DNA from 2 places in the Rhizobium anhuiense bv. trifolii genome. Region 1 is predicted to be linked to the other one. Evidence: predicted binding sites of a transcription regulator. Region 1 holds the regulator's gene; the other holds the start of a gene.
The links. Region 1 encodes LexA, which represses DNA repair genes until DNA is damaged. Its sites were predicted from a motif close to TGTTCNNNNTGTGTTCNG; they were not measured.
Positions count from the first base shown of each region.

Region 2: NE851_RS18420 (DUF5680 domain-containing protein) is a predicted target of LexA. The motif match lies at 7,511-7,528, and genes of this name have one in related genera.

Region 1 is NZ_CP098803.1:2,314,552-2,330,013, forward strand. Features, by position in the region: gene lpxA (acyl-ACP--UDP-N-acetylglucosamine O-acyltransferase) at 1-175, shown strand, start outside; gene NE851_RS20150 (LpxI family protein) at 179-1,060, shown strand; gene lpxB (lipid-A-disaccharide synthase) at 1,057-2,226, shown strand; gene gltA (citrate synthase) at 2,255-3,544, opposite strand; gene NE851_RS20165 (ComEC/Rec2 family competence protein) at 3,835-6,264, shown strand; gene lexA (transcriptional repressor LexA) at 6,245-6,964, opposite strand; gene NE851_RS20175 (VOC family protein) at 7,162-8,058, shown strand; gene kdsA (3-deoxy-8-phosphooctulonate synthase) at 8,055-8,900, shown strand; gene eno (phosphopyruvate hydratase) at 9,123-10,397, shown strand; gene NE851_RS20190 (FtsB family cell division protein) at 10,534-10,854, shown strand; gene pdhA (pyruvate dehydrogenase (acetyl-transferring) E1 component subunit alpha) at 11,000-12,046, shown strand; gene NE851_RS20200 (pyruvate dehydrogenase complex E1 component subunit beta) at 12,063-13,448, shown strand; gene NE851_RS20205 (pyruvate dehydrogenase complex dihydrolipoamide acetyltransferase) at 13,464-14,825, shown strand; gene NE851_RS20210 (SGNH/GDSL hydrolase family protein) at 14,845-15,462, shown strand, end outside.
Region 2 is NZ_CP098803.1:1,979,133-1,994,594, forward strand. Features, by position in the region: gene NE851_RS18385 (biotin--[acetyl-CoA-carboxylase] ligase) at 1-375, shown strand, start outside; gene NE851_RS18390 (ribonuclease J) at 393-2,063, shown strand; gene mce (methylmalonyl-CoA epimerase) at 2,066-2,470, shown strand; gene NE851_RS18400 (DUF1467 family protein) at 2,584-2,859, shown strand; gene proS (proline--tRNA ligase) at 3,450-4,772, shown strand; gene NE851_RS18410 (lipoprotein-releasing ABC transporter permease subunit) at 4,788-6,092, shown strand; gene NE851_RS18415 (ABC transporter ATP-binding protein) at 6,107-6,790, shown strand; gene NE851_RS18420 (DUF5680 domain-containing protein) at 6,799-7,263, opposite strand; gene dnaE (DNA polymerase III subunit alpha) at 7,765-11,262, shown strand; gene NE851_RS18430 (L,D-transpeptidase family protein) at 11,274-12,530, opposite strand; gene NE851_RS18435 (DNA polymerase IV) at 12,623-13,915, opposite strand; gene NE851_RS18440 (GNAT family N-acetyltransferase) at 13,991-14,578, shown strand; gene NE851_RS18445 (hypothetical protein) at 14,553-15,227, opposite strand; gene NE851_RS18450 (DUF3572 domain-containing protein) at 15,230-15,462, opposite strand, start outside.

The DNA of each region.
Region 1 (15,462 bases):
CCGGGTGCGTCGCGCCTACAAGGCGATCTTTGAAGGAACGGGCTCCGTCCGCGAAAACGCCGCCGCCATCCGCGACGAATATGCCGATTGCGAGCAGGTGGTCCACATTCTCGACTTCATCGCCGCCGATAGCGACCGCGCCTTGTCCTCGCCGACCCGGGGGCAGAAGGGCTAGCCCGTGACATTTTCCGGCGAAACCGCTGCGGGCCGGCTGGCGATTATCGCCGGCGGCGGTCTTCTGCCTTCCTATGTCGCCGAAGCCGCGCGCGCCGCCGGCGAAAATCCGGTCATCGTCGCGCTGAAGGACGAAAGCGACCGGCGTTGGGAAGGCTATGACCACGCTGTCATCGGCATCGGCGATTTCGCCGCCCTCGATGGGTTGCTCAACCGGTATGGCATTGGCCGTGTCGTGATGTCGGGCAGTGTGCGCCGCCGCCCGGAATGGCGCGAGGTGCGCCCGACGCTGCGCATCCTGATGAAAGTGCCGGCCGCCATCCGCACCTTGCTGTCCGGCGGCGACGATACGGTTCTGCAGATGGTGATCCGCCTGATAGAGGGAAACGGCCGCCGCGTCGTTGGCGCCCATGAAATCGCCCCCGACCTGCTTGCCTCCGTCGGCCCGCTTGGTGCTGTGGCGCCCGGCGAGGACGACCGGCGTGATATCAGCCGTGCTGGGGAAGCCGCCGAAATGCTCGGCCGGCTCGATGTCGGGCAGGGCGCCGTCAGCATCGGCGGGCGTGTCGTCGCGCTGGAGGGTCTTGAAGGCACGGATGAGATGCTGGACCGCGTGACGGGTCTCAGAGCCGCCGGACGCATCTCGCCACGCCGCCGCGGCGCACTCGTCAAGCTCTGCAAGCCGCAGCAGGATATCCGCGCCGATCTGCCGGCGATCGGCGTATCCACGGTGCTGAACGCGAGGAAAGCCGGCCTTGCCGGTGTCGCCGTTGAGGCCGGCCGTTCACTGGTGCTCGATCGCGCCGCCGTCATCAAGGCCGCCGACGAGGCCGGGCTTTTCGTCTGCGGCATCGATCGCGGCCTGCCGGCATGGGGGCTTGTATGAACGGGGCGCCGCTGAAGATCGCCGTCATTGCCGGTGAGGTGTCGGGGGATCTGCTCGGCGCCGATCTCATCGCCGCCCTGAAACGGATTCATAGCGGACCGGTGGAACTGGTCGGCGTCGGCGGCGAGGCGCTGCAAGCAGAAGGCCTGAGATCGCTGTTCGATTTCTCCGAGTTGTCGATCATGGGCATCACCCAGGTGCTGAGCCGGCTGCCAAAGCTCTATACCTTGATCCGCCGGACGACGGCTGAAATCATCGCCGCAAGGCCGGACATTCTTCTCATCATCGACAGCCCGGATTTCACCCATCGCGTTGCAAAGCGCGTCCGCACCGCGCTGCCCGATCTGCCTGTTGTCAATTATGTCTGTCCGAGCGTCTGGGCCTGGAAGGAATATCGCGCCACGCGCATGCTCGCCTATGTCGATCATGTGCTCGCCGTTCTGCCCTTCGAGCCGGAAGTGATGCGCACGCTTGGCGGCCCGGAGACGACTTATGTCGGCCATCGCCTGATTGCCGATCCGGCATTGCTCGAAGCGCGGCGGCTGCGCGCCGGCAGGCAGCCCGGCAACGGCCCGATCCTTCTTCTTCCCGGTTCGCGTTCATCCGAGATCAAGAATCTCGTGCCTTATTTCGAGGCCGCAGCGAAGGAGCTTGTTGCCCGCAATGGGCCGATGCGCTTCATTCTGCCGACGGTGACGCACAAGGAGGCGCTTGTCCGCGAAATGACGGCGGGGTGGGCGGTAAAACCGGAGATCGTCGTCGGTGCGGAAGCGAAATGGAAAGCCTTCGCCGAAACCGATGCAGCCATGGCGGCATCCGGAACTGTCATTCTTGAGCTGGCGCTTGCCGATGTGCCCGTCGTCTCCGCCTACAAGGTCGACTGGATCATGCGGTTGCTGACATCAACCATCAAGACCTGGACAGGCGCGCTGCCAAACCTGATCGCCGATTACGCGGTCGTGCCGGAATATCTCAACGATATCGTTCGCGGCGCCAGTCTCGCCCGCTGGATGGAAAGGCTGTCGGCCGATACCTACCAGCTGAAGGCGATGAAGGAAGGCTATGACCTTATCTGGCAGCGCATGCAGACCGAAAAGCCGCCTGGCGAGCATGCCGCCGAGATCCTTCTCGATGTCCTGAAAAAGAAAAAACCCGGCCGTTTCTGACCGGGTTTTCTTTTAGGCTTTGAAGCGATCAGCGCTTCGAAACCGGGATATAGTCGCGCTTGGGTTCGCCGACATAGAGCTGGCGCGGACGGCCGATGCGCTGTTCCGGATCCTCGATCATCTCGTTCCACTGCGCGATCCAGCCGACGGTGCGGGCGAGCGCGAAGAGCACGGTGAACATGGTCGTGGGGAAGCCGAGCGCCTTCAGCGTGATGCCGGAATAGAAGTCGATATTCGGATAGAGCTTCTTCTCGATGAAATATTCGTCGGTGAGCGCGATGCGCTCCAGCTCCATCGCCACTTCGAGCAACGGATCGTCCTTGATGCCGAGTTCGCCCAGCACTTCATGCGTCGTCTTCTGCATGATCTTGGCGCGCGGATCATAGTTCTTGTAGACGCGGTGGCCGAAGCCCATCAGGCGGAACGGGTCGTTCTTGTCCTTGGCGCGGGCGATATATTCCGGGATGTGGTCGACTGTGCCGATTTCGTTCAGCATGTTCAGCGCTGCTTCGTTGGCGCCGCCATGTGCAGGCCCCCAGAGGCAGGCGATGCCGGCCGCGATGCAGGCGAACGGGTTGGCGCCCGACGAACCGGCGAGACGGACGGTCGAGGTCGAGGCGTTCTGCTCGTGATCGGCATGCAGGATGAAGATGCGGTCCATGGCGCGGGCAAGCACCGGATTGACCACATATTCCTCGCAAGGCACGGCAAAGCACATGCGCAGGAAGTTCGACGCATAGTCGAGGTCGTTCTTCGGATAAACGAAGGGCTGGCCGATATGGTATTTGTAGGCCATGGCGGCGAGCGTCGGCATCTTGGCGATCATGCGCAGGCTGGCGACCATGCGCTGGTGCGGATCGGTGATGTCCGTGGAGTCGTGATAGAAGGCCGACAGCGCGCCGACGCAGCCGCACATGACGGCCATCGGATGTGCATCGCGGCGGAAGCCGGTGAAGAAGCGGCTCATCTGCTCATGCACCATGGTGTGGTGCGTGACGCGATAATCGAAATCCTTCTTCTGCGCGGTGGTCGGCAGTTCGCCGTAGAGAAGCAGGTAGCAGACTTCCAGGAAGTCGCCATGCTCGGCGAGCTGCTCGATCGGATAGCCGCGATGCAGCAGAACACCTTCGTCGCCGTCGATGTAGGTGATTTTCGATTCACAGGATGCGGTCGAGGTAAAACCCGGATCGTACGTGAAGGAAGCCGTGTTCTTGTAGAGGGCACCGATATCGATGACGCTCGGGCCGATCGTGCCGCTTTTGACGGCAAGGTCGACAGATTTGTCACCGATTTTTATTGTAGCGCTTTGATCCGTCATGCTGATCCTCCGAAATGGCGGTGGCGCCTTAAAAGCGCCATAGGGGTTAAGCGTCCTCACCGATAGCTATATGATCGCGAAGCTAATGCCAAGTTACCGTGACGGCATTTTGTGCATTGCGGTATCACCTTTTAGGCACTGCAGCGATGAGCCGCGTGCATATCGGAAGCTGATGATTCGACTGGTCTTTTGGCACTCGCGATTTTCCCTCATATTTCAATCGATTATTCTTGCCGGATTTGATGGGAGGTTGCATTCTGGCCGCCTTGGCGGGTGAGCTTGGGCGGCGGATGCAGGAATTGACGACAGTCGAATTGCGGCCGGAAGCAGGCGCCGGCCTTGCCGATACCTCCGGTTTTTCTCCCCCTGCCGTGGTGTCGCGGCCGGCAAGGACGCAGTCGGCGACACCGTTGCGCCATCGCCTGCCGGCTTTGGCCTCGCAATCGCTGCGTGCCGGCAGGCGCATGCTGGGCGAGGAGGCGGATCATGGCCGCCTGCTGCTATTCTCGCCGGTCTTCCTCGGCGCCGGATCAGCCTTCTGGTTTCTTGGAGCATCGGATTTTCCGGTCATTGCACCGCTGCTCTGCCTGTTGGTGCTGACGACCGCGGTTCTGATCGCCAGCCGTATGCGGGCGGCATTGCGGACCGTCCTGCTGGCGCTTGCACTTGTGGCCGGTGGCATGGTCTCGGCGGAGTTCGAAAGCTGGCGGGCTTCGACCGTGATCCTCGACTCCGCCGTGACGACGACGGTGACCGGCCGTGTCGAACGGCGCGAAGGCGATGGTCGCGGCCGGTGGCGCTACATTCTGGCCGTCACCGGCACCGAGGCGCCGCAGGTGAAGCGGCCGCCGGAACGGATAACCGCGATCGCCCGCGGCGCCGACGCGCCTTTCGAGATCGGTGACATCATCACCGGCAGGGCTCGGCTGACACCGCCGTCAGGCCCAGCACTTCCAGAGCTCAACGACTTCTCTTTCGGGGCCTATTTCGATGGCATCGGCGCCAATGGTTTCTTCTACGGCGCGCCGACGAAAGTCGATTTGCAGGCGGGCCCGCAGGCTGCCAGATCGACGGCGGAAGCCCTGCTCGAATGGCTTTACCGGCTGCGCAGCGGCATCGGCGACCGCATCCGATCGATTCTGCCCGGCGACACCGGCGCTTTTGCCGCTGCTCTGGTGACGGACGAACGGCGCGCCATCTCGAATGCGACCACGGAGGCGCTGCGCCAGTCCGGTCTGGCGCATATCATCGCCATCTCCGGCCTCAACATGGCGCTGTCGGCCGGCATCTTCTTCGTCGGCTTCCGGATGCTGCTCAGCCTCTTTCCCGGCGTCGCCCAGGCCTATCCGACGAAGAAGATCGCCGCCGCCGGCGCGCTCATCGCCGTCACGGCCTATTTCCTGATCTCCGGCTTCGCGGTCTCGGCCGAGCGCGCGTTCATCATGATGGCCATCATGCTGATTGCCGTCTTCTTCGACCGGCCGTCGATCAGCCTGCGCAATGTCGCTCTCTCCGCGCTCGTCATCCTCGCCATTTCGCCGTCCGAGGTCCTGGGTCCGAGCTTCCAGATGTCCTTTGCCGCAACCTTGGCGCTCGTGTCGGGCTATCAGCTGTGGAAGGATCGGCGCGTCCGCGAGAATGCCTTCCTGAAGCTGCCGATCGTCAGGCCTTTCGTCGCGGTTGCGGGGTTCTTCGGCGGTGTCTTCCTGACCTCGCTGATCGGCGGTTTCTCCACCGCACTGTTTTCGATCGAGCATTTTCATCGCCTGACCGCCTACGGCCTGCCGGCAAACCTCGCGACGATGCCGATCATCTCCTTCATCATCATGCCGGCCGGGTTGCTGGCGATGCTGCTCATGCCTTTCGGTCTGGACGTTTTGCCTTGGAAGATTGTCGGATTCGGCCTCGATCTGGTGATCGCCGTCGCCAAGACCGTGTCCGGCTGGGGTGGCGACATCGGCATCGGCCGCTTGCCCGCCTGGTATTTCGCGGTCGCCGTGGCAGGCTTCCTGCTGCTGACGCTGCTCCGCACTCGGCTGCGCCATATGGGCACGTCGATCATGTCAGCCGCAACGCTCATCCTGCTGCTTCTGCCGGTTCCCCGGCCGCCGGATCTGGTGATTTCGGAAGATGGCAGTCTCGTCGCGGTCGTCGAGGCGGCGGCAATGGCCTCCAACCGTGAAAACCCGCCGGATTTCATCTTCGACCAATGGCAGCGCGCGCTGGTCCTGCCGGCGCATGACCCGCCGAAGATGCTGGATGGTCCTGCTGTCCCGCCAGCGGGAGAGGACCGCCGCGTCAAGCTCTCCCGCGATCAGCAGAACGAAGCGAGGGCGGCGATGCGGGCGGCTGCAGCCGGCGGTGACGCAAACCGCTTTTCCTGCGTCAAGAAGGCCTGGTGCATATCAAGGCTTGGCAACGGTCATGTGGTCGCCGTCATCGACAATGCCGCCTATCTCGCTCCGGCCTGCGATGCGGCCGATATCGTGGTAACGTCGGTCCGCCTGCGTTTCAACAGCTGCCGCTCAGGCGCGACGCTCTTCACCGGCGAGACGTTGCGCCGGACCGGTTCCGTCGAGCTGCGCTTCGCGGAGGCCGGCATGGAGGTCACAACCGCATTCGATGATCTGTGGCGGCCATGGATCCGCCATCGCGCCTATGACTGGCGCAGCAACAGCTTTGTCGAAACCGGCCAGGGTGTTAGTGATAGCGGCGAATAAGGCCGACGAGTTTGCCCTGCACCTTGACGCGGTCTGGCCCGAAGATCCGGGTCTCGTAAGCCGGGTTGGCCGCTTCCAGCGCGATCGAGGCGCCCTTGCGGCGGAAGCGTTTGAGTGTCGCTTCTTCGTCGTCGACGAGAGCAACGACGATGTCGCCAGGGCTTGCGGTGCTGCCATTGCGGATGATCACGGTGTCGCCGTCGAAAATGCCGGCGTCGATCATCGAATCACCCTTGACCTCCAGCGCGTAGTGTTCACCGGAGCCGAGCATATCGGCCGGAACGACGATGTCGTGGGTGTTGTTCTGGATTGCCGAGATCGGAACGCCGGCGGCGATGCGGCCCATGACCGGCACGGAGACTGAGTTGCCATTGTCGGCGACGGGTTTTGCAGGAGCGGGAGTGGCGACCGGCTGGGGCTTGCCCAGGCTGCCCTCAATGACGCTCGGCGAAAAGCCGCGCCGGGGCTGGATGCTGGGGCTATAGGCCTCCGGAAGCTTGATGACCTCGAGTGCGCGGGCCCGGTTCGGTAGGCGGCGAATGAAGCCACGCTCCTCGAGCGCCGTAATCAGCCGGTGAATCCCGGACTTCGAAGCGAGATCCAGGGCGTCCTTCATTTCGTCGAAAGACGGCGGAACGCCGGATTCCTTCATGCGCTCATGAATGAAGAGGAGAAGCTCCTGTTGTTTGCGCGTGAGCATCGACGTTGTGACCTCGTGATTGAAACAAATCCAGAACAGACACTATATGTTCCATATGTGTTCCGCAAGTAGCTAAATTTCCGTAAAACTTGGCGCCAACTCGTTGAGATTTTTATTTTCATTTGCCGGATTGGCCGACAAGTCTTGCCTTGGGCGGCACTGTCGCACATCTCTGCCGTGTCAGGAGAGGGGATATCATGAACGAGCATTCCGCCAAACCACGCCCGCTGGATCATGTCGTGCTGCCGGTCGTCAATATCGATCTGGCGCGCGAGAGGCTCGGCAAGCTGGGCTTTACCGTTGCCGCCGATGCGCGTCATCCCTTCGGAACGGAGAATGCCTGCGTCTTTTTTGCCGATAAGACCTATCTGGAGCCGCTCGGGATTGCGAGCGTTAGGGAAAGTGAAGCATCGGCGCGGCAAGGCAATGTCTTCACCGCCCGCAACCGCGCCTTCCGATTCCGCTGCGGCGAGGAAGGGCTTTCGGCGGTGGCCTTCGGCAGCGAGGATGCCGATATCGATCATCGGAATTTCGTCGGCGACGGAGCGAGCGCCGGCGAGATGCTGGCGTTCAGCCGGCCGATGACGATGCCGGATGGTTCTGAGAGCATTGCCGGCTTCAGGCTGGCCTTTGCCGGCGACCTGCGCGCGCCCGATCTCTTTCTCTTCACCGTCGAGCGCGTCAATCCGCTGCCGGCCGACCGCAGCGCGCTGGAGGCGCATGCCAATGGCGTCACCGGCATTGCCGAGGTGGTGCTTTGCGCGCCCGATGCGGCTGCCTTCGCCGCCTTCGTCAGTCTTGCCAGCGCGCAATCGGCAGTCGAGAAAACCGGTTTCGGCGTCACGATCGCGGCGTCGAATGTGAAAATCAGCCTGATGACGCCGGAGGGTTTGGAGGCCTATTTCGAGGTCGCTGTCCCATCCGCCGACCGCGGCCTGCGCGGCCGGGCGATTCTCTTCGCTGTCGCCGATCTTGCCGTGACAGAAGCGCATTTGGCTGCTAACGGGGTGACATATACGCGCAAGAACAATCGCATTCTGGTGAAGCCCGCGCCCGGGCAGGGCACGCTTTTCGCCTTCGAGGAAACACGATGAGCACAGATACGAATTCCCAAGTCAAGATCGGCGAGGGCCAGGGCCAGGTCACCTTTTCCAACACCGGCCGCCTGTCGCTGATTGCCGGCCCTTGCCAGATGGAGAGCCGCGACCACGCCTTCATGGTGGCCGGCACGCTGAAGGAGCTTTGCGGAAAGCTCGGCATCGGCCTCGTCTACAAGAGCTCCTTCGACAAGGCAAACCGCACTTCGCTTTCGGCCGAACGCGGCATCGGCATTGAAAAGGGCATGGAGATCTTTGCCGACCTCAAGAAGGAATTCGGCTTTCCCGTCCTGACCGACGTTCATACCGCCGAACAATGCGCCGAGGTGGCAAAGACCGTCGATGTCCTGCAGATCCCGGCCTTCCTTTGCCGCCAGACCGATCTTCTCATCGCCGCCGCCAATACCGGCCGCGTCGTCAATGTCAAGAAGGGCCAGTTCCTCGCTCCCTGGGATATGAAAAACGTCCTGAAGAAGCTTAACGCCAGCGGCAATCCGAACGTGCTGCTGTGCGAGCGCGGCGCCTCGTTTGGCTACAACACGCTGGTTTCCGACATGCGTTCGCTGCCGATCATGGCGTCGATGGGTGCTCCCGTTGTTTTCGACGCCACCCATTCCGTGGCGCAGCCGGGCGGGCAGGGCGATTCCTCGGGCGGCCAGCGGGAATTCGTTGAAACGCTGGCGCGCGCAGCGGTGGCGACCGGCATTGCCGGCGTCTTCCTCGAAACCCATCAGGACCCCGACAATGCGCCTTCCGACGGACCGAACATGGTCTATCTCAAGGACATGCCGCGGCTCCTCGAAAAGCTGCTTGCCTTCGATGCGGTCGCCAAGGCCTGATTACCCAGCTTGACGTTCAACAGTCTGACATGATCGCGCTATAAGCATGTCGCGCAAAACCAAAGAGCAAAGCGCGGACCATGCGAATGTTAGAGATCGCGACGCGCTTTCGTCCACATCGGAACGCTGGTTCGAAGGCTGGCAATTGCGGCATTGTAATTTGCTCGCCTTCGATTAAGACAGGTTTCGAACGACTTATCACCCACTGAGCAGGAAGAACCCATGACTGCAATCACCGATATCATCGCCCGCGAGATTCTCGATAGCCGTGGCAATCCCACCGTCGAAGTCGATGTCTATCTCGAAGACGGCAGCATGGGCCGCGCGGCTGTTCCCTCGGGCGCCTCGACGGGCGCGCATGAGGCGGTCGAACTGCGCGACGGCGGCAAGCGCTACCTCGGCAAGGGCGTCCAGAAGGCGGTCGATGCCGCCAACACCGAGATCTTCGATGCGATCGGCGGCATCGACGCCGAAAACCAGATCCAGATCGACAACATCATGATCGAGCTGGACGGCACGCCGAACAAGTCGCGCCTCGGCGCCAACGCCATCCTCGGCGTGTCGCTCGCCGTCGCCAAGGCTGCCGCCCAGGCCTCCGGCCTGCCGCTCTACCGTTATGTCGGCGGCGCTTCCGCCAGCCTGCTGCCGGTGCCGATGATGAACATCATCAACGGCGGCGCCCATGCCGACAACCCGATCGATTTCCAGGAATTCATGATCCTGCCGGTCGGCGCCGATACGATCGCCGAAGCCGTGCGCATGGGTTCGGAAGTCTTCCATACGCTCCGCAAGGAACTTGCCGCACAGGGCCACAACACCAATGTCGGCGACGAAGGCGGTTTCGCACCGGGCCTGAAGAGCGCTTCCGAAGCCCTCGACTTCATCGTCAAGTCGGTCGAAAAAGCCGGCTACAAGCCGGGTGAGGACATCTACCTCGGCCTCGATTGCGCCTCGACGGAATTCTTCAAGGACGGCAAATATGTTCTCGAAGGGGAAGGCCGCACGCTCGAATCGGGCGCCATGGCCGAATATCTGGCCGAACTCGCCGCCAAGTACCCGATCATCTCGATCGAGGACGGCATGGCTGAGGACGACTGGGATGGCTGGAAGACGCTGACCGACCTGACCGGCAAGAAGACCCAGCTCGTCGGCGACGATCTCTTCGTCACCAACTCTGCCCGCCTTCGCGATGGCATCCGCATGGGTGTCGCCAACTCGATCCTCGTCAAGGTCAACCAGATCGGCTCGCTGACCGAAACCCTCGACGCCGTCAACACGGCGCACAAGGCAGCCTATACCGCCGTCATGTCTCACCGCTCCGGCGAAACGGAAGATTCGACCATCGCCGATCTCGCGGTCGCCACCAACTGCGGTCAGATCAAGACCGGCTCGCTGTCGCGTTCCGACCGTCTTGCCAAGTACAACCAGCTGATCCGTATCGAAGAAGGCCTCGGTCCTCAGGCCCAGTATGCCGGCCGCTCGATCATTCGCGGCTGATCGCATCTGATTTTCAACGGTTCGACCCGCGCCTCTCCGGCGCGGGTTTTTTGTTGCTCTTTTTTAGAGTCAACGAACGGTTAATCTCTGCGCTGTAGATTGAGCGAATTGGTAATGCGTTCAAGAGCATGCGTGTATGTGGACAAAGCATCATAAGAAGAGAAAGCTCGGCCGCTTCGTCATTCCGGCCATGACGGTCGCCTTCCTTTCCTATTTCGGTTATCACTGCATTCACGGCGATTACGGCCTGCGCGCGACGGAAGCGTTCGAGCACCAGCGTGTCGCGCGTGAAAAAGAGCTTGCAGTCTTGAAGACGAAGCGCGAACATCTGGAAAATCAGGTCGCGCTGCTCAGTGACGGCTCGCTCGACAAGGACATGCTGGACGAAAAAGCGCGCTATCAGCTCAATGTGTCGCGCGCGGACGAGATCGTCATATTCAACCATTATTCCAATTAACCGGAAACAGGTTAATTGGAATTTCAGGCGTTTTATCAACGATTTAGCGCCGAATACGAGCCATGCAATTATGGCATTGCTGTGGTCATATTTCTTCCCTATGGTACGCGCCACCAAGAACCGACAAACCCATAGGGAGGGTTGAATGGCGCCGCGAAAGACCGCGACCGTTTCCAGCCGCAAAACTGCAGCAAAACCCGCAGCCAAAGCATCGAATGGAGGCCCGGTAGCCGACTTCGATCGCGATGAGGAGCTCAAGGCCTATCGCGAAATGCTGCTGATCCGCCGCTTCGAGGAGAAGGCCGGTCAGCTTTACGGCATGGGCTTCATCGGCGGCTTTTGCCACCTCTACATCGGTCAGGAAGCTGTCGTCGTCGGCATGCAGATGGCGCAGAAGGAAGGCGACCAGGTCATCACCGCCTATCGCGACCACGGCCATATGCTGGCGACCGGCATGGAAGCGCGTGGCGTCATGGCGGAACTGACCGGGCGCCGCAGCGGCTATTCCCACGGGAAGGGCGGCTCGATGCACATGTTCTCGAAAGAGAAGCATTTCTACGGCGGTCACGGCATCGTCGGGGCCCAGGTCTCGCTCGGAACCGGTCTGGCTTTCGCAAACAGCTACCGCGGCAACGGCAATGTCTCGATCGCCTATTTCGGCGACGGCGCTGCCAACCAGGGCCAGGTTTACGAGAGCTTCAACATGGCGGCTCTCTGGAAACTGCCGATCGTCTATATCGTCGAGAACAACCGTTACGCCATGGGCACCTCGACCGCCCGCGCCACGGCGCAGTCGAACTATTCGCTGCGCGGCTCCGGCTTCGGCATCCCCGGCATTCAGGTCGATGGCATGGACGTTCGCGCCGTCAAGGCGGCGGCCGACGAGGCGCTCGAACATTGCCGCTCCGGCAAGGGCCCGATCATTCTCGAAATGCTGACCTATCGTTATCGCGGTCACTCCATGTCCGATCCGGCGAAGTATCGCTCCAAGGACGAAGTGCAGAAGATGCGCTCCGAGCATGACCCGATCGAACAGGTCAAGGCGCGCCTCATCGAAAAGGGCTGGGCCTCCGAAGACGATCTGAAGGCGATCGACAAGGATGTCCGCGACATCGTCGCCGACAGCGCCGACTTCGCCCAGGCCGATCCGGAGCCGGATGCATCCGAGCTCTACACCGACATTCTGCTCTAATCGGGGGAGGGAACCCATGCCTATCGATATCCTCATGCCCGCCCTCTCTCCGACGATGGAAGAAGGCACGCTGTCCAAATGGCTGAAGCAGGAAGGTGACAAGGTCACCTCAGGCGACGTGATCGCCGAAATCGAAACCGACAAGGCGACGATGGAAGTCGAAGCCGTCGATGAAGGTGTCATCGGCAAGCTGCTCGTCGATGCCGGCACCGAAGGTGTCAAGGTCAACACCAAGATCGCCGTGCTGCTGCAGGATGGCGAATCCGCCGCCGATCTCTCCGCCGCCAAGCCGGCCGCAGCAGCCGCGCCTGCCGTTGCCCAGGAAGAGAAGCCGACCGAAACCGGTTCGGCCTCCGCGCCGCTTCCGGCCGAGCCGAAGGCCGTCGTTCCGAATGACCCCGAAATTCCTGCCGGCACCGAAATGGTGTCGACGACCGTGCGCGAAGCGCTCCGCGACGCCATGGCCGAGGAAATGCGCGCCAATGAAGACGTCTTCGTCATGGGCGAAGAAGTTGCCGAATATCAGGGCGCCTACAAGGTCACGCAGGGCCTGCTGCAGGAATTCGGCCCCCGCCGCGTCATCGATACGCCGATCACCGAGCACGGCTTTGCCGGCGTCGGCGTCGGCGCTGCCATGGCTGGCCTTCGCCCGATCGTCGAATTCATGACCTTCAACTTCGCCATGCAGGCGATCGACCACATCATCAACTCCGCCGCCAAGACGCTCTATATGTCCGGCGGCCAGATGGGCGCTCCGATCGTCTTCCGCGGCCCGAACGGTGCCGCAGCTCGCGTCGGCGCCCAGCACAGCCAGGACTATGCTGCCTGGTACTCCGCAATCCCCGGCCTGAAGGTCGTCATGCCTTACACGGCATCCGACGCCAAGGGCCTGCTGAAGGCTGCGATCCGCGATCCGAATCCGGTGATCTTCCTCGAGAACGAAATTCTCTACGGTCAGCACTTCGATGTGCCGAAGCTCGACAATTTCGTCCTGCCGATCGGCAAGGCCCGCATCCATCGCCCGGGCAAGGACGTCACGGTGGTCTCCTTCGGCATCGGCATGACTTATGCGACCAAGGCGGCGGCCGAACTCGAAAAGATCGGCATCGACGTCGAACTGATCGACCTTCGCACCATTCGCCCGATGGACCTGCCGACCGTTATCGAATCGGTGAAGAAGACCGGCCGTCTGGTCACCGTCGAGGAAGGTTATCCGCAATCGTCGGTCGGCACCGAAATCGCCACCCGCGTCATGCAGCAGGCCTTCGATTATCTCGATGCGCCGATCCTGACGATTGCGGGCAAGGACGTTCCGATGCCCTACGCCGCCAATCTCGAAAAGCTCGCACTTCCGAACGTCGGCGAAGTCGTCGATGCGGTGAAGGCTGTTTGCTACAAATAAGGGGAGGGCAGCTCGATGCCGATCAATATCACGATGCCCGCCCTCTCTCCGACCATGGAGGAAGGCAATCTTTCCAAATGGCTGGTCAAGGAAGGCGACAAGGTCAAATCAGGCGATGTGATCGCCGAGATCGAGACCGACAAGGCGACGATGGAAGTCGAAGCCGTCGATGAAGGCACGGTCGCCAAGCTCGTCGTTGCCGCCGGCACCGAAGGCGTCAAGGTCAATGCACTGATTGCGGTTCTCGCCGCCGATGGCGAGGATGTCGCCGCTGCCGCAAACGGTGCGGGTTCTGCCGCTCCGGCGCCCAAGGCTGAAGCCGCGCCTGCGCCGAAGGCCGAGGCTGCACCGGCTCCGGCCCAAACCGCTCCGGCTGCAGCACCGGCACCTGCCGCTGCACCCGCATCGGTTTCGGCTGATGGCAACCGCACCTTCTCGTCGCCGCTCGCCCGCCGTCTGGCCAAGGAAGCCGGCATCGATCTTTCGGCAGTCGCAGGCTCCGGCCCGCATGGCCGCGTCGTCAAGAGCGACATTGAGGCGGCTGTTGCCGGCGGTGGCGCCAAGGCTGCTGCTGCGCCTGCACCCGCTGCCGCCCCGCAGGCTGCTGCGCCGGCTCCGGCCGCTGCCGCACCGAAGGGCGCCTCTGAGGAAGCCGTGCTCAAGCTCTTCCAACCTGGCTCCTACGAGCTCGTGCCGCATGACGGCATGCGCAAGACGATCGCCAGGCGCCTGGTCGAATCCAAGCAGACGATCCCGCATTTCTACGTCAGCGTCGATTGCGAGCTCGATGCGCTGCTGGCGCTGCGCGCCCAGCTGAACGATGCGGCGCCGCGCAAGGACAATGCTCCGGCCTACAAGCTCTCGGTCAACGACATGGTCATCAAGGCCATGGCGCTGGCGCTGCGCGACGTTCCGGATGCCAATGTCTCCTGGACCGACAGCAACATGGTCAAGCACAAGCATGCCGATGTCGGCGTCGCCGTCTCGATCCCCGGCGGCCTGATCACGCCGATCATCCGCAAGGCCGAGGAAAAGACCCTGTCGACGATCTCCAACGAGATGCGCGATCTCGGCAAGCGGGCCAAGGACCGCAAGCTGAAGCCTGAGGAATATCAGGGCGGCACCAGCTCGGTCTCGAACATGGGCATGATGGGCGTGAAGAACTTCGCAGCCGTCGTCAACCCGCCGCATGCGACGATCCTCGCGGTCGGCGCAGGCGAACAGCGGGTCGTCGTCAGGAAGGGCGAAATGGCGATCGCCACCGTGATGTCGGTCACGCTGTCGACCGACCATCGCTGCGTCGATGGTGCACTCGGCGCCGAGCTGCTCCAGGCCTTCAAGGGCTACATCGAAAACCCGATGGGCATGCTTGTCTGATAGCAGCGCGGAGGCGGAAATGACCAAGACCGTTCTTTGCTATGGTGACTCGCTGACCTGGGGTTATGACGCCGAGACGATCGGCCGTCATGAGTACAAGAATCGCTGGCCGAGCGTGCTTCAGGCAGCGCTCGGCAGCGAGGCCCGCGTCATCGCCGAAGGCCTGAATGGGCGCACGACCGCTTTCGACGACCACCTCGCCGATTGTGACCGCAACGGTGCGCGCATCCTGCCGACGATCCTGCAGACGCATGCACCGCTCGACCTCGTCATCCTTCTGCTCGGCACCAACGACATGAAGCCGGTCGTGGCGGGGTCCGCCTTTGCCGCCTGCCAGGGCATCAGCCGTCTCGTGCGGCTCATCCGCAATCATGCCTGGCCCTTCGAATTCGATGGGCCGGAGATCTTGATCGTGGCGCCGCCGGCGATCTGCGCGACGGGCAATGTGCCCTTCGCCGCATCCTTTCCCGGCGGCATCGAGGAATCGGCCAAGCTCGCAACGCTTTATCGTGATCTTGCCGACGAACTCGGCTGCGGCTTCTTCGACGGCAACTCCGTCGCCAAGACCACGCCGATCGATGGCATTCACCTTGATGCGGACAATACGCGTGCGCTCGGACGCGGGCTGGAATCGATC
Region 2 (15,462 bases), 340 kb from region 1:
AGGCTGCCGGACGGCCGTTACGCGCTGATTGTCGGCATCGGCATCAATGTCTCGGTGATGCCGGATAATCCGCTCTACCCCGTCACCTGCCTGCGTCAGCAGGGAAGTGCGGCCTCTCCGGAGGAACTCTTCGCCCATCTCTTCGCCGCAATGGCTGAAGTGCTTGATCTATGGGACGAGGGCCGCGGCATCGGCGAGATCATGGCGCTCTGGCGCGCCATCGCCTGCGGCATCGGCGAAAAGATTACGGTGAATTTGCCGGACCGATCGATTTCCGGACAATTCGCCGGAATTGATGATAATGGCTTGTTGATGCTCGATACCGGCGCTGGCAGGATAGTGCCCATTGCCGCCGGTGATGTGTTTTTTGGATAGCGGAACAAACGAAAATTATGGCGAAACAGGACGAACTGGTATTCCTGCCTCTGGGCGGCGTTGGCGAGATTGGCATGAATCTCGCTCTTTATGGCTACGGCCCGCCCGAGCACCGCCAGTGGATCATGGTCGATTGCGGCGTCACCTTTCCCGGCCCCGACCTGCCGGGCGTCGACCTCGTGCTGCCCGATATCCGCTTCCTTGCCAGCGAGCGCAAGAACCTCAAGGCGATCATCATCACCCACGCGCATGAAGACCATTACGGCGCGCTGGCCGATCTCTGGCCCGGCCTCAATGTGCCGGTCTTTGCGTCGGGCTTTACTGCAGGTCTGCTCGAAGCCAAGCGCAATTTCGAGAAGGCGACGATCGGCGAAGTGCCGGTGACGCCGTTCAAGGCGGGCGATACGATCAATGTCGGCCCCTTCAGCATCGAAGGCGTGGCCGTCAACCATTCGATCCCCGAACCGATGTCGCTCATGATCCGCACGCCGGTCGGCAATGTCATCCATACCGGCGACTGGAAGATCGACCACGAGCCTTCGCTCGGGCCGCTGACCGACGAGACACGTTTCCGCCAGCTCGGCGACGAGGGCGTGCTGGCGCTGATGTGCGATTCCACCAATGCGCTGCGCGACGGTGTTTCGCCCTCCGAGAAGGATGTGTCCGAAAGCCTGCGCAAGATCATCGAGAATGCCGAGGGCAGGGTGGCGATCACCACCTTCTCGTCGAATGTCGGGCGCATCCGTACCGTTGCCGAGGCCGCCGAGGCGGCCGGCCGCGAAGTGCTGCTGCTCGGCAGCTCGCTGAAGCGCGTCGTCGATGTCGCCCAGGATATCGGCCTGATGGAAGGCGTGAAGCCCTTCATCTCCGAGGAGGAATACGGCTATATCCCGCGCGACAAGGTCGTCGTCATCCTGACCGGCAGCCAGGGCGAGGCACGGGCAGCCCTTGCCAAGCTCTCCCGCGACGAGATGCGCAATGTGGCCTTTGCGGCAGGCGATATCGTCGTCTTTTCCTCGCGCGCCATTCCCGGTAACGAGAAGGCGATCCAGGATATCAAGAACGGCCTCGTCGAGCAGGGCGTGCACATCATCACCGATACCGAGGCGCTGGTCCATGTGTCCGGCCATCCCCGCCGCAACGAGTTGCAGCGGATGTATGAGTGGACGCGGCCGAAGATCGTCGTGCCGGTGCATGGCGAGGCGACGCATCTGACGGCGCACAAGGAATTGGCCGAGCAATCCGGGATCGCGATCGTGCCGCGCGTGCGCAACGGCGATATCCTGCGACTGGCGCCCGGTCCCGTCGAGGTGATTGGCGAAGCGCCGCATGGCCGCATCTATAAGGACGGCACGCTGATCGGCGATTTCGACGAGATGGGCATCGGCGAGCGCAAGAAGCTCTCCTATGTCGGCCATGTCGCCGTCAACGTCGTGCTCGACGCCCGCTATGACATCGTCGGCGATCCCGATCTCGTGTCGATCGGCCTGCCGGTCTATGACGACGAGGGCGAGGAGATGGAAGATACGCTGTTCGACGCGGCGGTCAGCGCCATCGAAAGCATTCCGCGCGCCCGCCGCAAGGATATCGACATGCTGCAGGAGGCCGTGCGCCGCGCCATCCGCTCGGCCGCCAATCACGCCTGGGGTAAGAAGCCCGTCGTCACCGCCTTCGTCACCAAGGTCTGATCATGCTCGGCCGGGTCAACCATATCGCCATCGCCGTTCCCGATCTGGCAGTGGCGACGGCCGCCTATCGCGACACGCTGGGGGCTGCGGTATCGCAGCCGCAGGCTCTGCCGGAGCACGGCGTCACCGTCGTCTTCGTCGAACTGCCGAACACCAAGGTCGAATTGTTGCAGCCGCTGGGTGAAGCTTCGCCGATCGCAGCCTTCCTCGAAAAGAACCCGTCCGGCGGCATGCACCACATCTGCTACGAAGTGGACGATATTCTTCTCGCCCGTGACCGGCTGGTCGAGGCGGGTGCCAGAGTGCTCGGCGATATCAAGCCGAAGACCGGCGCGCATGGCAAGCCGGTGCTCTTTCTGCATCCCAAGGATTTCTTTGGCACGCTGATCGAACTTGAACAGGCCTGACCCCCGCTGCGGCAGAGTGACCCGAAGGCGACTAAACGCTTCGCTCGCTTTGAGTTGGTCGCCATTCCGCCGTATAAGGACGCGATATCAGCGCGACATCAACGGGACCGATAATGCTCGAGATCTTTCTTCAGGGATTTGCCGTCTACTTCATCATCTGGTGGATGACGCTTTTCGCCGTTCTGCCGATCGGCCTGCGCACCCAGGCGGAAGACAATGATGTCGTGCTCGGCACCGTTCCGAGTGCGCCCGCCCGGTTTCGCGCCGCTTTCGTCTTTTCGCTGACGACGCTGATTTCGGCTGTGATCTACGGCCTCTGGTACGTTTGCGACACCTATTTCGGTTGGGGCTTCGACGCCCTGCCGCAACTCGGTCCCAGCTTCTATTGAAGCGTGGCTTTTGCTCAAACTTTGAGCATATGCAAATCTATGGAAAAGCGAATTTCGTCATACCGGCGTCATGCTGTTGCGGCACAGAGCTGACGTAACGGAATGAGGTTCATCCCCTACGGAAGCTGCGGGTTTCGTGGATGAGGTGAAAAGCCGAAAAGCCAAAAAAAAACAAGGCTAGAAGCCTTGTTTTAAGTATCGCGTGATCTGTAACCGTTGCCGGGGCTGCGACGAGCGCGCCTAAGATCTGATCCTCCCAAGACTTGACCGCGAATTCGGCAAGAATTTATCCTTCCTGCCTGTTTTGTGAGCTAAAGCTAGCTCAAACATTGGGCTTTGTCATCAGCTTTTTTTGCATTTTTGCTACACTCTAGCAAAATTTTTCTGTTGACAAGATTTTCGTTCAAGTCCTTATAAACACGCGCTTTTTCTGGCCCGTTCATTTTGCGGGTGCGAACATGCGCTTCCGGGAGGTTGCCAACATCCGTTGCGGGTTTCCTTCCTGCCGCGAAGCGGCTATGAACGCTCCCACGTCAACAATTGCCTTCGATTCCGCTTGCTGCGGGATCTCAACTGCTCCGGAATCCGCCATGCGTCTGTCCCGCTTTTTCATGCCCATCCTCAAGGAAAATCCCAAGGAGGCGGAAATCGTCTCCCACCGGCTGATGCTGCGCGCCGGCATGATCCGTCAGCAGTCGCAGGGCATCTATTCCTGGCTGCCGCTCGGCAAGCGCGTGCTCGACAAGGTCAACGCCATTATCCGCGACGAGCAGAACCGCGCGGGCGCCATCGAGCTGTCGATGCCGACGCTGCAATCGGCCGAACTCTGGCAGGAAAGCGGCCGCTATGACGCCTACGGCAAGGAGATGCTGCGCATCAAGGACCGCCAGGATCGGCCGATGCTTTACGGCCCCACCAACGAGGAGATGGTAACGGATATTTTCCGCTCTTCCGTCAAATCCTACAAGGACCTGCCGCTCAATCTCTATCACATCCAGCTGAAATTCCGCGACGAGATCCGTCCGCGCTTCGGCACCATGCGCTCGCGCGAATTCATGATGAAGGACGCCTATTCCTTCGATCTGACGCGCGAAGGGGCGGAGCATTCCTACAACAAGATGTTCGCCGCCTATCTCAGAACCTTCGATCGGTTGGGCCTGCGCGCCATTCCGATGCGCGCCGACACCGGCCCGATCGGCGGCAATCTCAGCCATGAGTTCATCATCCTCGCCGATACCGGCGAATCCGAAGTCTTTTGCCACAAGGACTTCGTCGGCTTCGATATTCCCGGCGAACACATCGATTTCGACAGCGTCGAGGGCCTGCAGGCGATCTTCGACAAGTGGACCTCGCTCTATGCGGCGACCTCGGAAATGCACGATGAGGCGGCTTTCAACGCCGTTCCCGAAGGCGACCGGCTTTCGGCGCGTGGTATCGAGGTCGGCCACATCTTCTATTTCGGCACCAGATATTCCGAGCCGATGGGCGCAAAAGTGCAGGGACCGGACGGCAAGGAGCACTTCGTCCACATGGGTTCCTACGGTATCGGGCCGACACGCCTTGTTCCCGCCATCATCGAAGCATCGCATGACGACAATGGAATCATCTGGCCGGCATCGGTCGCGCCCTTCGATGTCGTGGTGATCAACATGAAGGCGGGCGATCAGGCCTGCGACGATACCTGCGAGCTGATCTATGCCGCGCTGAGCAAGGCCGGCAAGGATGTGCTCTACGACGATACCGACGATCGGGCCGGCACGAAATTCGCGACCGCCGACCTGATCGGCGTGCCCGTCCAGATCATCGCCGGCCCGCGCGCGGTCGCCAACGGCGAAGTTGAAGTGAAGGACCGCAAGACCGGCGCCCGCGAAACGATGACCATCGAAGCGGCGATCAACCGGTTCGTGGCTTAAGGAAACGGAGGCGAAATGGCAGAGGCAGCAGTGGACCGGAGTTCAAAATCCGGCTTGGGTCCGGCTGGCAAGCCATTTTCCACCTTCGAACGCCTCGTGGCGTGGCGTTATCTGCGCGCCCGCCGCAAGGAGGCCTTCATCTCGGTGATCGCCGGCTTCTCCTTCGTCGGCATCATGCTGGGCGTTGCGACGTTGATCATCGTCATGGCCGTTATGAACGGCTTCCGCACCGAGCTCGTTTCGCGCATTCTCGGCATTAACGGCCACATGATCGTCCAGCCGGTCGACGGCCCCTTCACCGATTATCCCGCTCTCAGCGGCAAGCTCGCCGCCGTACCCGGCGTCAAGATGGCGCTGCCCTTGGTGGAGGGCCAGGTGCTCGCTTCCGCCCAGGCCGGCGGCAGCACCGGCGCGCTGGTGCGCGGCGCCCGCGCCGACGACCTGACCAAGCTCAAGACGATCTCCGACAACATCAAATCCGGCGATATGGTAGGCTATGCCTCCGGCGACGGTGTGCTGATCGGCACCCGCATGGCCGACCAGCTCGGTCTGCGCGTCGGCGATCTCATTACGCTGACGTCGCCAGATGGTGACATCACGCCGATGGGCGTCAGCCCGCGCATCAAGTCCTACAAGATCTCAGGCCTCTTCGAGATCGGCATGTCGGAATATGACTCCTCGATCATCTTCATGCCGCTCGAGGAAGCGCAGCTCTATTTCAACGCCGAGGGGCTGGTGCAGTCGATCGAGCTCTTCGTCGACAATCCGGACGATATCGACGATCTCAGGCCCAAGGTGGAGGAGGCGGCCGGCCGCCAGATCGCCATTACCGACTGGCGCCAGCGCAACCAGACCTTCTTCTCCGCACTCCAGGTCGAGCGCAACGTCATGTTCATGATCTTGACGCTGATCGTGCTTGTCGCGGCGCTGAATATCATTTCCGGCCTCATCATGCTGGTGAAGGACAAGGGCAGCGATATCGCCATTCTGCGCACCATGGGCGCCACCGCCGGTGCGATCATGCGCATCTTCTTCATGACCGGGGCAGCGATCGGCATCGTCGGCACTATTGCCGGCGTTCTGCTCGGCGTTCTCGTCTGCGTCAACATCGAATCTGTCCGCCAGTTCTTCTCCTGGATATCAGGCACCGTACTCTTCAATCCGCAGGTCTATTTCCTCAGCCAGCTGCCGGCCGAAATGGATCTCAGCGAAACGATCTCGATCGTCGTCATGGCGCTGACGCTGTCCTTCATTGCGACCATTTTCCCCGCCTGGCGTGCCTCAAAGCTCGATCCGGTGCAGGCCCTGCGCTACGAATAAGGAATGCCGCCTTCATGAAACGCAACGTCGTTCTCAAGCTTACCGGCGTCGAGCGCCATTACGGGCAGGGCGATACGCTGCTCCCGATCCTGAAGGGCGCAGATTTTTCGATATCGAAAGGCGAAATCGTCGCTCTCGTCGCCCCTTCCGGCACCGGCAAATCGACGCTGCTGCATGTCGCCGGCCTCCTGGAGCATCCGGACGGCGGTGAAGTCAACATCAATGGCCATGCCTGTGACGGCCTGAGCGACGATAAACGTACCGCGATCCGCCGCAGCGAAATCGGGTTCGTCTACCAGTTCCACCACCTGCTGCCGGAATTCTCGGCGCTCGAAAACATCATGATGCCGCAGCTGATCGCCGGGCTTTCCTGGAAGGAAGCCGGAGAGCGGGCCGCCCAGCTTCTCGATTATATGCGCATCGGCCATCGTGGTTCGCACCGCCCGGGCGAGCTTTCCGGAGGCGAGCAGCAGCGCGTTGCGATCGCCCGCGCCGTCGCCAATGCGCCGACCCTGCTTCTTGCCGATGAGCCGACCGGCAATCTCGACCCGGAAACGGCAAGCTACGTCTTCGACGCGCTGGAAGCGCTGGTGCGCCAGTCCGGCCTTGCCGCCCTGATCGCCACCCACAATCACGAGCTTGCCCGCCGCATGGATCGGCGCGTCACGATCTCGGACGGCAAGATCGTTGATTTCTGAGGCTGTGCTCAGGGGATGACCAGCCCGCCGCGATAATCGAGCGCATAGGCCTTCTGGCCGTCGACCATGATGCATTCATGGCCGGTGAACCGCGCACAGCCGCCTTCGCTGCTATCGATATAGCGGCCGAACGGATGATCGAATTCCATGCCGTCCAGAAACCGGCCCTCTCGATACATCGCCGAAAGTGCAGCCTTGATCACCGCTCCGGCTGCTGTGCCGTCGATGAGCTCAGGCGCAATGACGCAGCCGAAATAATTCATCGCCCAGGCGGGCTCTCCGGCAAACCACACCACTTCCTGCCCGGCGAAATCGGTGCCGCCGAAATAGCTGTCGAGATAGCGCCAGTCACCGCGTTCGTAACCGATATCGTGGGAACCCGGCCGGCACGGCGCGCGCGGCACGCCGCCCCCGACATAGGTCGCAGCCTTCGCCTCCACGATGAATTCATTCAGCATCGCAATGTCGAGCATGTCGTTCTCCCTTCGGCCCGATGCTGGCAAATAGGTCGCGACATGTAAAGAACAAAAAGAGAACTTCTGGTGGAGTAAGCGCATCACTTTGAGGGGAAGGCGGCCGCCCGAACACGATGTCTGGTCTGTGGGGGCGGGGCAAGGGCATGGCGGCCCCAGATCACAACAAGTGCCAGTTCGTGCGATTCGCCGCGCGCATCCGGGATTTTCCACACGCAAGAAAGAAGGAAAAGATTCCTGTTGACAACGGAACATACATGGAACAAATTGAAAACATAACGAGTAAAGGAGAGCCCGATGACTGACATGATCCGTGATATCGCAGCATTTACCTCCATCGCAATGTTCGTTGCCAGCTTCTCGCTCATCGTGATGGCGATCTAAAGTTTTCAGGGGACCGCATGGCAATCATGCGGTCCGGAGGCGGGACTTCTTCTGGACATCATCGCCCTCTATGCCGACAATGCGTCCGATTCATTCGGGTGATTGGGAAGGCATGTCATGGCGGATACGGCAAAGGGTTCAACGGGTGAGGCGACCGGCGGCACGCCGGGTTTCATCCACCTGAGGGTCCATTCCGCCTATTCGCTTCTCGAGGGCGCTCTGCCGCTGAAGAAGATCCTCTACAAGGCGACCGGCGACAGCCAGCCGGCGATTGCGATCACCGACACCAACAATCTGTTCGTCGCCCTCGAATTCTCCCAGAAGGCGATGGACGAGGGCCTGCAGCCGATCATCGGCTGTCAGGTCTCGATCGACATGGGAGATGGGTTGGAAACGGAAAAGCGCGGCGGCCAGCAAGCCCTGGTCAAGCTGCCGTCGATCGTTCTTCTCGCCGCGACCGATGCCGGCTACGAACGGCTCGTCGATCTCGTCAGCCGGGCCTATCTCGGCGGCGAAAGCAACCAGGCCGTTCATATCAAAGCCTCCTGGTTGGAAGAGGCCGGCACGGAAGGGCTGATCGCATTGACCGGCGCCCCGACCGGCCCGGTCGACATGGCGATCAGGGAAGGACATCCCGCCCAGGCGGAGGCCCGACTGCTCTTGCTGAAGCGTCTCTTCGGCGACAGGCTCTATGTCGAGCTGCAGCGCCACGGCACCTACGACAAGCGGCACGAGCAGAAGATTGTCGGGCTTGCCTATGCCCACGACCTGCCGCTGGTTGCGACCAACGAGGCCTTCTTTCCGACGCGCGACGATTACGACGCCCATGATGCGCTGATGGCGGTCGCGCACAACGCCATCGTCTCCGACGACAGCCGCTTTCGCCTGACGCCCGATCACTATCTGAAGAGCCGGGCCGAGATGGCCAAGCTCTTCGCAGACCTGCCGGAAGCGCTGGAAAATACCATCGAGATCGCCAGGCGCTGCTCCTTCGTGCTGAAGACCAGAAAGCCGATCCTGCCGCGCTTCACCGGTGCGACCGACGATGCCGAGGAGGCCGAACGCGCCGAGGCGAGCGAGCTGCGCCGCCAGGCGGTCGAAGGGCTGGACATGCGGCTGGCCACGCTCGGCATGTCGCCGGGTTACGAGGAGAAGGATTATCGCGAGCGGCTGGATTTCGAGCTCAGCGTTATCGAACGCATGCGGTTTCCCGGCTACTTCCTGATCGTTGCCGACTTCATCAAATGGGCCAAGCAGCATGACATTCCCGTCGGTCCCGGCCGCGGCTCGGGCGCCGGTTCGCTGGTCGCCTATGCCTTGACGATCACCGACGTCGATCCCTTGCGTTTTTCGCTGCTCTTCGAGCGCTTCCTCAATCCCGAACGCGTCTCGATGCCGGACTTCGACATCGACTTCTGCCAGGACCGCCGCGAAGAGGTGATCCGCTACGTCCAGGCCAAGTATGGCCGCGAGCAGGTGGCGCAGATCATCACCTTCGGTTCGCTGCAGGCGCGCGCCGCCCTTCGCGACGTCGGCCGCGTGCTGGAAATGCCTTACGGCCAGGTCGACAAGATCTGCAAACTGGTGCCGAACAACCCGGCCAATCCGACCCCGCTGTCCAAAGCGATCGAAGAGGAGCCGAAGCTGCAGGAGGAGGCGGCTAAGGAACCGGTTGTCGCGCGCCTGCTCGATATCGCCCAGAAGATCGAGGGACTTTACCGCCACGCCTCGACCCATGCCGCCGGCATCGTCATCGGCGACCGCCCGCTTTCCAAGCTGGTGCCGATGTATCGCGATCCGCGCTCCGATATGCCGGTCACCCAGTTCAACATGAAATGGGTCGAGCAGGCCGGCCTGGTCAAGTTCGACTTCCTCGGTCTGAAGACGCTGACGGTGCTGAAGGTCGCTGTCGATTTCGTCGCCAAGCTCGGCATCAAGGTCGATCTCGCGGCCATTCCTCTCGACGACAAGAAGACCTACGAGATGCTGTCGCGCGGTGAAACGGTCGGCGTGTTCCAGGTGGAAAGTGCCGGCATGCGCAAGGCGCTGATCGGCATGAAGCCGGACTGCATCGAGGACATCATCGCGCTGGTGGCGCTCTATCGTCCGGGCCCGATGGAGAACATCCCGACCTACAATGCCCGCAAGCACGGTGACGAAGAGCTGGAATCGATCCATCCGATGATCGACCACCTGCTCAAGGAAACGCAAGGCGTCATCGTCTACCAGGAGCAGGTGATGCAGATCGCCCAGGTCCTGTCCGGTTATTCGCTGGGTGAAGCCGACCTTCTGCGCCGCGCCATGGGCAAGAAGATCAAGGCCGAGATGGACCAGCAGCGCGAGCGCTTCGTCGTCGGCGCCGTCAAGAACGGCGTGTCGAAGCCGCAGGCCGACAATATCTTCGAACTGTTGGCGAAGTTCGCCAATTACGGCTTCAACAAGTCGCATGCCGCCGCCTACGCCATCGTCTCCTACCAGACGGCCTACATGAAGGCGCATTATCCGGTCGAATTCCTCGCCGCCTCGATGACGCTCGACATGTCCAACACGGAAAAGGTCAATGACTTCCGCCAGGATGCCAAGCGCCTCGGCATCGAGGTGATCGCACCCTCGGTGCAGACCTCCTTCCGCCATTTCGAAACCGGCGACAACCGCATCTACTACGCGCTCGCCGCCCTCAAGGGCGTCGGCGAATCCGCCGTCGACCATATGGTCGAGGTGCGTGGCGACAAGTCCTTTGCCAGCATCGAGGATTTCTGCCTGCGCATCGATCCGCGCCAGGTCAATCGGCGCGTGCTCGAAAGCCTGATCTATGCCGGCGCCTTCGATTGTTTCGATATGGACCGCGCCCAGCTAGCCGCCGGCCTCGACCGCGTCCTCGGTTATGCCCAGCGTGCCCAGGAGAACAAGCTGAGCGGCCAGTCGGACATTTTCGGCAGCACGCTGACCTCGGGACCTGAGAAAATCTCCCTGCCGCCGTTCTCGCCCTGGCTCCCCTCGGAGCGGCTGCTGAAGGAATTCCAGGTGCTGGGCTTCTATCTCACGGCCCACCCGCTCGATTCCTACAACAACATCCTGCAGAAGATGCGGGTGCAGACCTTTGCCGAATTTTCCCAAGCGATCAAACAGGGCGCGGCCAATGCCCGGCTTGCCGGCACCGTCATCTCCAAGCAGGAGCGCAAGACCCGCACCGGCAACAAGATGGGCATCATCGTCTTTTCGGATTCTTCCGGCCAGTTCGAAGCGGTGCTGTTTTCGGAAATGCTGAACCAGTATCGCGACGTGCTGGAATCGGGAAAATCCTTCGTGCTGACGGCCACCGGCGAGGAGCGGCCGGAGGGCATCGGCCTGCGCATCCAGACGATCCAGTCGCTGGAGGAAAAGTCGCTGCAGATGCAGAAGGCGCTGCGCGTCTATGTCAGAGATTCCGGGCCGCTCAGGATGGTGGCCGGCCATCTGAACGCCAAGGGCGACGGCCTCGTTTCCTTCATCGTCATCAAGGAGGAGGGCAAACGCGAGGTGGAAGTGGCGCTGCCGGAGAAATACCGCATCACCCCGGAGATCGCCGCCGCCCTTCGCGCCGCCCCCGGTGTCGTCGACGTCGAGCTTGTTTGATCAGCCCCGCGTCACCCGCGGGTGATCGTGATGAAATCCGTGCCTTCGCCGGTCTCCCGGCCGAGGCCGGTATCGGAGATCGTCAGCGTCGAGCCGGGCGCGATCAGCGCATCGATCCTGCGGCGGGTCTCGTCGGGGATCGTGATGCGGCTGAGTGAACGGGCGATCGGCTTGCCCGTGACGATCGAGCTTTCCTGATTGGTGATGCCGAGCCGCTTCATCGTCTCGCGGGAGAGATTGTTCTCGAGCGTGATGCCGAGCCAGTCCGCCGTACCGGCCTTTTCATCGACCGCGTGCAGCGTGAAGAAATGTGTGCCGAGCGCCAAGCCCGGATCGGCGATCGTCACCGGCGCTTCGAAGATCGGCTTGAAGGCCTGCCGCACCATGATGACACCATTCGGCGGCGCACCCTTGCCGGTTGCGGCATAGACTTCCTTGAGGAGCGTGTCGGAGACCAGGCTCCTGTCGCCGGCAAATTCCGCCGGCCGCAGCGCCCTGAAATCCTTGATCGCCTGCACGGTCGACGGGCCGAGCAAGCCGTCCGGATCGCCGGCGGAAAAGCCGAGCTGGTTGAGCAGGGTCTGGATGTCGATCACCGTCTCGCGCAGCGTCCGGCGCGTGATCAGCATGCTGATCGGCTCGGACGGCGGTTCGGGTTCGGGTGTTGCGGCCGGCTGTATTGCCGGCATCGGCATCGCAGCCGTGTCGTTCATTGCCACCTGCACTGGTATCCCGGGGCTGTCGGGCATGGAGGGCCGCAGCTCCACATCCGAAAGCAGCGGCATGGCCGCCGGTGCGTCGGGATGGAAAAGGGTCGGGTGGTCGATCGGCTGCGGCACGACTTCGCCGTCGCTGATGATGACGGGAACACCGGGGTCGGTCATGCCATAAAGCATTTTGGCGAAGGCGCCGGGCATACGCACGCAGCCATGCGAGGCTGGATAACGCGGCACCGAATTCGATTCATGCAGCGCGATGCCGGACCAGGTCAGCCGTTGCATGAACGGCATCGGGGCGTTGGAATAGAGATTGGATTCGTGGTATTTCTGCTTCTCGAGCACCGAGAAGATGCCGCTCGGCGTCGTGTGGCCGTCCTTGCCGGTCGAGACTTTCGAGGTCGCGACGACCTCGGTGCCATCATAGACCGCAAGCGACTGCTTGTCCTTCGAGACGATGATCTGCAGCGTGCGCGCATCCACAGCAAGGGCAGGGTGCACGAGTGCGGTGGCCGACAGCAAGCCGAGGCCGAAGACGAGACGCGAGAACATGATACCCAACCATACGCAATACTTGTCCGGCAGATTATGGGACGAAGTTTAAGGAAGATTTTATAGGCCGGGCTTGATGTTGCCCTCACGCGTTAGTGATCGCGTTTGCCGCCGCCGAACGTATAGCCGGTCTCGACCGTCTTCTTGCCGAACTTGTCGCGCAGCTTGTCCATCGCTGCTTCGGCGGCCGCTCGCCGGCCCGATTGCTGGTCGATGAGGTCGGGCGGATCTGCGCGGGCGGCGTCGCCGAGATCGGTGACGCCGATGCCGAGCAGTCGGAACTTCGTGCCGTCGGTCTCTTTTTCGAGAAGCTCGAGCCCAGTGCGGAAGATCTTGTCGGCAAGCTGGGTCGGGTCTTCCAGCTTGCGGTTGCGGGTGCGCGATTTGAAATCGGCGCTCTTCATCTTCAGCACCACTGTCTGGCCGGCAATGCCGCTTTTCTTCAGCCGCCAGGAGACCTTTTCGGAGAGGTTGCGCAGGATCGGCACCAGCTCCTCATGACGCGAGATGTCGTCGAAAAAGGTCGTCTCGGACGAAACGCTTTTGGCCGCATCGTTGAGATGCACCTCGCGGTCGTCGATGCCGCGCGACAGCCGTGCGAGCCGCTGGCCGATGCTGCCATAGCGGCGCATCAGGTCGTTCTCCTCCATCTGCTGCAACTGGCCGATGGTGCGGATGCCGTCCGCTTCCAGCGTCGCCGCAAAAGCCTTGCCGACGCCCCAGATCGTGGTGACCGGACGCGGCGCCAGGAATTCGACCGCTTCCTCACGGCCGATGACGGAAAAGCCGCGCGGCTTCTGCAGGTCGGAGGCGACCTTGGCGAGAAATTTGCAGTAGGAAAGCCCGACCGAAACGGTGATGCCGATTTCCTTTTCGACGCGGCGGGCGAATTTGGCGAGCGTGCGCGCCGGCGGATCGTGATGCAGCCTCTCGGTGCCGCCAAGCTCCAGAAAGGCCTCGTCGATCGACAGCGGCTGCACCAGCGGCGTCAGATCCTGCATCATGGTCCGCACCTGCCGCCCGACCCGGACATATTTTTCCATGTCGGGGCGGATGACGATCGCCTGCGGGCACGCCTCCAGCGCCTTGAACATCGGCATGGCCGACCGCACGCCGTGGATGCGGGCGATATAACAAGCGGTGGACACCACGCCGCGTTTGCCGCCGCCGATGATGACGGGCTTGTCGGCAAGTTCCGGATTGTCGCGTTTCTCCACCGCTGCGTAGAAAGCGTCGCAATCGATATGCGCAAGCGTCAATGCGTAGAGTTCACGATGGCGTACGAGACGGGGGCTGCCGCAGGAAACGCAACGGCGCGCCTCGCCCTTCTGCTCGGCAAGGCAGTCGCGACAAAAGCCGGGTGTCTTGTCAGGCGCAGGCGTCATGATGAGAACAAAGATTGAACGCCGGGACATTACGCCTTAAGCTTCCGAGTCACAAGAGACGCGGGAGCTTTGCCTTTGGATGACGACCTTCGTTTCGAGCCGGTCACCTCAGAGCGCTGGGACGACTTCGAAATCCTGTTCGGGCCGCAGGGTGCCTTCTATAACTGCTGGTGCGTTGCGCTGCGCCTGCCGCATGCGATCAGGACCGAGATGGCGCCCGACGAGCGCAAGGCGCATATCCGGGAGCGGATCAAGGCAGGCCCGCCGCCGGGCATTCTCTGTTATGCCGACGGCACGCCGGTCGCCTGGGTGCAGGTCGGGCCGCGTCATGACGTGCCACAGTTCAATTCGCCGCGCACCGTCTCGCGGCCGCTGGAGGAAGACGATGCGCATGATCCGTCCATCTGGGCCGTCAGTTGCTTTTTCCTGCTGCCCAAACTGCGCGGCAAGGGAATGAGCCATCGCCTGCTCGCCGCCGCGATTGATCATGCCCGGCGCCAGGGAGCGCGGCTGCTCGAAGCCTGCCCGATCGATCATGTGAAGCAGTCGAAATCCGTGACGCTCTGCATCGGTTCGACGGCGATCTTTGATGCCGCCGGTTTCGAAACGGTGGCGCGGCGCAAGGACGGCCGTCCGCTCATGCGGCTGGAACTGCGCGAGTGACCGCGCCGGACAGAAAATGCGCCTCGATGAGTTCGGCCACATGCGTCCAGTCCGTAGCGCGGGTAATGTCATCGGCGGCCGCCGGTGCGAAACGATGGACAGGTGAGTTCGGCATCAGATGAATGAGCAGGCAATCGGCGACGTGATCCCTGACGGAATGCAGATTGCGCGCCATATCATCGATGAAGACGACGGGAAGGGAGCGGCTGGCATGCAAGGCGTGAACGATCGGCCCCTTGGGCTGTTCGGTGGCAAGCAGCGGAAAAAGCAGGCCCATCCTGTCGAGCAGGCGACGGCGCTGGTCCTGGAACCGCGGCTGCATGGCCGTCAGGAAAAGCACATCGGCCTCTTCGGAAAGCCGGTCGAGCGTTTCGACGACGCGATCGAGCGGCGTCTGCCACTGCTCCTGCGCTTCGAAGAACTCCTCGATCAGCCGACTGACCTGCTGATCCTCGATCTCCGTGCCATCCGCCTGCGAGACGATGTTGCCGTGAAGCCGGAACGATCGCGGCAGAAACGCATGCCCCTGGCTCTCGAGGAAAAGCTGGAAGGGACCGATGAACTGCAGCACGACGTCGTCGACGTCGCAGACGATCAGCGGCCGTTCGCCGAGGCGAATATGCGAGATGTCGAATTCCCCGGAGGTCACGGTCAGTATTCTCCGGAATCGAGGCCCGGCGAAGAGAAATGCCGCCAGGCGGCGGTCACCGTCTCCGGGCTTATGCCGCTTGCCGCGCAGAAGGCCAAGGCCGTCGGTTCGTGGTTCATCAGGAAATCCATCATGCCGGCGAGAAATCCCGGATCGTTGACGGCGTTGCGCACCTGGCCGGGCGCCACACCCGTCAGGGCGAGAAAGCGGCCGAACATGTCGGGATCGCCGGCAA